One region of the Priestia sp. RMT2NF4 genome, then DNA from elsewhere that is predicted to be linked to it. Evidence: riboswitches for the same ligand, from Rfam matches in the RefSeq annotation. Region 1 holds a riboswitch; the other holds the start of a gene.
The links. Region 1 has a riboswitch for lysine ahead of ACMX9J_RS18450 (aspartate kinase). Riboswitches for the same ligand answer to the same signal wherever they lie in the genome.

Region 1 (3,210 bases):
CGACATTGTCGACTTTGAATATATCGTCACATCTTCTAATTTAGAAGCGCTTATTTTAGAAATGAATTTAATTAAAAAGCATGACCCAAAATACAATATTATGCTTAAAGATGATAAGGGCTATCCGTTTATTAAGATTACAGCTGAAAAACAGCCCCGACTTGTTATTACAAGAAAAATAAAAAAAGATAAAGGGAAATACTTCGGTCCTTATCCTAATGTTCAAGCAGCAAATGAAACAAAGCGGCTTCTTGATCGCATTTATCCGTTAAGAAAGTGCTCCACTATGCCAGATAGGCCTTGTTTGTATTACCATATCGGGCAATGTCTAGCTCCTTGCGTAAAAGAGGTAAAAGAAGAGCAAAACAAACAAATTATTGAAAACATCACGCGGTTTTTAAATGGTGGATATGAGCATGTCAAAACAGAGTTAACTGAAAAAATGTTAAAAGCTTCAGAAGAACTTGACTTTGAACGGGCTAAAGAATACCGAGATCAAATTGCTCATATCGAAGCGACAATGGAAAAGCAAAAAGTAACGTTTAATGATTTTGTTAATCGAGATGTGTTTGGCTATTCTTACGATAAAGGCTGGATGTGTGTTCAAGTTTTCTTTATTCGCCAAGGGAAATTAATTGAGCGAGAAGTTTCTATGTTTCCTTTTTATAAAGAGCCAGAAGAAGATTTCTTAACTTTTATCGGTCAGTTTTATGCCAAAAATATTAAGCCAAAAGAAGTGATGGTTCCAGCAACGATTGATGCAGAGTTAGCTGAGAAGTTAGTAGAAGTAGAGGTTCAGCATCCAAAGCGAGGCAAAAAGAAAGAATTAGTAGAACTTGCGTGTAAAAATGCAAAAATTGCGCTCGGTGAAAAATTCTACTTAATTGAACGAGATGAAGAGCGTACAGTTGGCGCAGTTGAACGGTTAGGAGAAGAGCTTGGAATTGCCGCTCCTTATCGGATTGAAGCATTTGATAACTCAAATATTCAAGGAACAGACCCAGTTTCTGCGATGATTGTTTTTGTTGATGGGAAACCGGAAAAGAAAGAATATCGCAAATATAAAATTAAGACCGTAAAGGGACCAGATGATTACAGTTCCATGAGGGAAGTCGTTCGCAGACGGTATTCCAGAGCGTTAAAAGAAGGCCTTCCGCTTCCGGATTTAATTGTTGTAGATGGAGGCAAAGGGCATTTAGCTGCAGTCCAGGACGTTCTCGAAAATGAATTGGGACTTTTAGTGCCTACAGCAGGTCTTGTTAAAGATGATAAACACAGAACCTCCAACCTGATGATTGGTGAGCCTCCTCAAATCATACCGCTTGAACGCAATAGTCAAGAATTTTATTTGCTTCAGCGAATTCAAGATGAAGTTCACCGCTTTGCAATCACCTTCCACCGTCAAGTGCGCTCTAAGTCCGCTTTTCAGTCAGTTCTAGACGACATTCCGGGAGTGGGAGAAAAGCGTAAGAAAGCTTTGTTAAAGCATTTTGGTTCGGTGAAAAAATTGAAAGAAGCAACGGTTGAAGATATACGAAATTCAGGTGTTCCTCAAAACATTGCTGAAAAAATTTATGAAACATTACAAAAATAGTCTTGAAATAATAGAAAATATTTGATAAGCTATTAACTAATTTCATACGACACTTCATCAAATGAAGTGAAGATAGAGGTGCAAATTTAATCAGTACGCATCAGGAAGGGTATGAGCCCTTATGAACGATGCGGAAAGGGAAATTTGCCGAAGTGAACATTACCTCATAGTAATGATTGCTGGTTCTGCGTTGAATAAACGTAGGATTGTCAAGATGTAGATTCTTGGAGAGCTATCTCACGGCAGTGGACGGTTATGTTTTATAATTTTCGTTCGTTAAGCAATGAGAGCTCATCTCATTGCTTTTTTTATTGTCTGAGTAAAAAAATTTAGCTTCTCATCATCCTGCATATGCAAATTTATTGAAAAGGAATGAACAAAATTATGGCATTAATCGTTCAAAAATTTGGTGGAACATCTGTTGGTTCTGTTGAACGTATTCAACATGTAGCAAACCGTGTTATTCAAGAAGCAGAGCGCGGTAACCAAGTAGTAGTTGTTGTATCGGCAATGGGCAAAACCACAGATGCACTGGTGAAATTAGCAAGTGATATTACGGACAGTCCAAGTAAACGCGAAATGGATATGCTTCTTACAACTGGAGAACAAGTAACGATTTCCCTGTTAACAATGGCTCTTCAATGCAAAGGTCATGAAGCCACTTCGCTAACAGGTTGGCAAGCTGGTATCCAGACGGAAGCAGTTCACAGCAATGCACGAATCCAGCACATTGACACGACTCGTATTCAAAGCCAATTAGATAGAGGTCGAATCGTAGTAGTAGCTGGATTCCAAGGCTGTTCAGAAGATGGAAGCATTACAACATTAGGTCGAGGCGGCTCTGACACGACGGCAGTAGCTCTTGCCGCGGCACTAAAAGCTGCAAAATGTGATATTTATACAGACGTAACAGGAGTGTTTACGACGGATCCGCGCTACGTAGAAGATGCTCGTAAACTTCATTCTATTTCATATGACGAAATGTTAGAATTAGCCAATTTAGGAGCAGGGGTGCTGCATCCGCGCGCTGTTGAGTTTGCAAAAAATTATCAGGTACCGCTAGAAGTGCGTTCAAGCTTAGAAAACGAGAATGGAACGATTGTTGAGGAGGAAGTTTCAATGGAACAAAACTTAGTCGTAAGAGGAATTGCGTTTGAAGATAATATTTCACGGGTGACAATTGAAGGGTTAAACAACGAGTTACAAACTCTTTCTACTATTTTTACAGCATTAGCAAAAGAACAGTTAAATGTGGATATTATTATTCAAAACGTAACGGCTAATAATCGCCTCTCTATCTCATTTTCTATTAAAACTGTAGATGTAGAAGCTGCTCTTGCCGTCTTAAAAGAGTATAAATCTACCTTGGGGTATACGCGTATTGAACATGAAAGCAGTCTGGCTAAAGTATCGATTGTGGGATCTGGCATGATATCTAATCCAGGTGTTGCAGCCGAAATGTTTGAAGTGCTGGCAGGAGAGAAAATTGAAGTGAAGATGGTCAGCACGTCTGAAATTAAAGTATCTACAGTTGTACCGCATGCTGATATGGTAAAAGCTGTTGAGACGCTTCACGTAGCATTTGAATTAGAAGAGCAGCAGGCAGTGCAAGTATA
Region 2 (3,210 bases), on a different contig from region 1:
TCCAATATCTAAACCTATGCTCGTGATCCATTTCTGTAGCATACGATCAATCCTTTATCTCGTTTGAATATGTTGACTATCATAAAACAGTTTTTTGAATATTTCACTAACTATGTTATCAAACCTGACACACTTTTGTGTAAACAAAGGTGACAAATAAGAAAAAAGACTAAATCTTGGCAGATTTAGTCTTTTTTCTTATGATGAGTGTGATTTAGTTACAATCATTCTTGATGCCGATGGAATTAACAATGAAAGAATGACTAAGCAGGCTATTAGTGACCCTACCATTGAAATACCGTTCATTGAAAAAGAATACCACAGAGCGGACATACCCTTTGGTGCGTACGATCCCCAGAAAATAATACCAGCAATAAAGTGCCAGAAATAACGTGCGAAGCTGCCGATAATAAGGGATAAAACAATTAAAACAAAAGCTTTTGATCTGTTATTGGTAGCTAAATTTGTTTTAATAGATTGTGAAAAAATACCTCCAAAACCTATAAAAGCAAAAGCTACAATATATTCAATAAATGTTTGTAGCGCTGTTAAAATATAAGCTGTTCCTGTCGCTAACTGCAAAAGTCCCCATAATAGACCAGATAGAGCCCCGCCTTTTACTCCCCAGCGAAAGCACATAATAAAAATGGGCACCATGGAGAACGAAATGCTCACAGCCGTCGCAATTTTAATTGAAGGCAAAAGGTCAAGTAGAAGTGCCAATGCTGCAAAAATAGCTATTTCAATTTTAGCCTGTAAAGGTAATGCTTTATTCACGTTTCTCACTCCTGTTTTTGAATCATTCATATCAAACGGTTTACACAGGAGTAAGCAAATATATGCTACTATTCCCACATTCCTACGCTAGCGTTAACTAACAGGTTCAAAGGGTCTGAACATTTCGTTCACTCTCAGCACGGCGGCTCCCCCTGTGGTACGTTTGGATATTTATGTAGTATAAAGACAATGTTTATTATACCATACGTAACAAAATAGATTCGAGAGATTTCAAAGATGTTTCTATTTTCTGAATCTATTTTTTATAATGACAATCGTTTTAGTATTTGTTATACTTCTTTTATGTCAATTGAATATAAAAAACCCTCATCCTAATCGATGAGGTAGAGGTCGCAGTTTTTAATAGTAAAGTAACGGAAATGCAGAGAACATTGAGGATGTTGCTTGAAAGGAAAAATTGCCGAAGTTTAAATCACTTCTCGGTTGATTTAAGCTGGGGCTGTCTCCGAACAGGAACAGAACTGTCACATCATGCGAGTGATGTGAAGAGCTATCTTCACGGAAGGTTGACGCGGTTTTCAGATTTAAAAGCGCGCACATATACTGCGGGCTTTTTTTATGTTATCCCGTCTCTTTCCGTACATTCGAAAGGAGTATTTATCTATGCAAGAGCAGCAAGAATTAAAACGTGGGTTGAAATCTCGCCACTTAACGATGATTTCATTAGGAGGAGCCATCGGAACCGGCTTATTCCTAGCAAGTGGTGGAGCAATTCACACAGCAGGACCTGGGGGAGCGCTTTTAGCTTACGCTATTATTGGCGTAATGGTTTACTTTTTGATGACCAGCCTAGCAGAGCTCGCAGCTTATATGCCTGAAGCTGGTTCATTTAGTACGTATGCGTCTCGTTTTGTAGATCCATCCTTTGGTTTCGCTCTCGGCTGGAACTACTGGTATAACTGGGCTATTACGATTGCAGCTGAATTATCTGCTGGAGCCCTTATTATGAAATTTTGGTTCCCGAACTCTTCTTCTATTTTATGGAGTGCCCTGTTTTTATTAATTATGTTTGGGCTTAACTACCTTTCTGTAAAAGGATTTGGTGAATCTGAATTTTGGTTTTCGTTAATTAAAGTAGTAACGGTTATTATCTTTTTAGTTATTGGTATTATGATGATTTTTGGTATCTTTAACAATGAAGCACCAGGTTTTAAAAACTTCACGCTTGGTGATGGACCGATTCACGGTGGATTCTTCACTGTACTAGGTATCTTTATGGCAGCTGGTTTTTCATTCCAAGGAACAGAGTTGCTTGGAGTCGCAGCTGGAGAAAGTGAAGATCCGGAAAAAACGGTTCCTCGCGCAGTTAAACAAGTCTTCTGGCGCATCTTGTTATTTTATATTTTAGCTATTTTTGTTATTGGAATGCTTATTCCATACACAGCGAATTCATTAGCAAGTGATGACGTGCGAGTAAGTCCGTTTACTTTAATATTCGAACGAGCAGGTCTGGCGTTTGCAGCATCAGCGATTAATGCCGTTATTTTAACAGCTGTTTTATCTGCTGGTAACTCAGGCATGTATGCTTCTACGCGTATGCTGTGGAACTTAGCGAAAGATGGAAAAGCACCAAGGTTCTTAGCAAAAGTGAATAAACGAGGCGTTCCAGTTAATGCCTTAATCGCAACGGCACTTGTCGGTACACTTGCATTTGGTGCTTCATTTTTTGGAGACGGTGCGGTATATACGTGGTTACTTAACGCTTCTGGTATGTCTGGTTTTATTGCTTGGTTAGGAATTGCGATCAGCCACTATCGTTTTAGAAGAGCATTTGTTGCTCAAGGTCATGATTTGAGTGAACTTCCATATCATGCAAAACTTTTCCCATTTGGCCCTATCTTTGCCTTTATTTTATGTGCCGTTGTTATTTTAGGCCAAAACTATTCGGCATTTATGGGTGACTCGATTGACTGGTACGGTGTACTTGTTTCTTATATCGGACTTCCTTTATTCTTAATTGTTTGGTTAGGATACAAATGGACGAAAAAGTCGAAGCTTATCCCGTTAAAAGAATGTCAAGTAACAGTGAAAAAATACGAATAAAAAAAGCTCTCTATTCAAAAGAATAGAGAGCTTTTTTTATATGAGCTGATCGTCAAAATGAAGAGATATATAAGCGGGTTGGTTTTTCATAACAAGCATATAACCTTTGAGGGGACGGTTATAGTAATCAGCAGCTTCGATATAATAAATACGCTGAATTAACCTGCTTAAATGAGTTGCAAAAGATGGAAGTTGGTGATTAGGAATGGTTTGGATGTAGTCTATGATTTCTTGTTTAGTTTGAAGGCCTGAACGGGTACATTCTAACAGATGAAAAAGCGGATCTGCTGCTATAGTAGATAGTTCAGAATTGTGTTTGATTCTATTCAGCTGGATATGCAGTTCTTTTTGGGACCATCTTTTCGGCAC

Region 2: it holds a riboswitch for lysine, as region 1 does, so the genes downstream of both, ACMX9J_RS03570 (amino acid permease) here and ACMX9J_RS18450 (aspartate kinase) in region 1, are expected to answer to the same signal.

The regions. Positions count from the first base shown of each region.
Region 1 is NZ_JBLQZO010000004.1:177,902-181,111, forward strand. It holds gene uvrC (excinuclease ABC subunit UvrC) at 1-1,594, shown strand, start outside; lysine riboswitch at 1,660-1,837, shown strand; gene ACMX9J_RS18450 (aspartate kinase) at 1,979-3,210, shown strand, end outside.
Region 2 is NZ_JBLQZO010000001.1:713,615-716,824, forward strand. It holds gene ACMX9J_RS03560 (ethanolamine ammonia-lyase reactivating factor EutA) at 1-42, opposite strand, end outside; gene thiT (energy-coupled thiamine transporter ThiT) at 199-807, opposite strand; TPP riboswitch at 840-940, opposite strand; lysine riboswitch at 1,115-1,299, shown strand; gene ACMX9J_RS03570 (amino acid permease) at 1,402-2,841, shown strand; gene ACMX9J_RS03575 (hypothetical protein) at 2,878-3,210, opposite strand, start outside.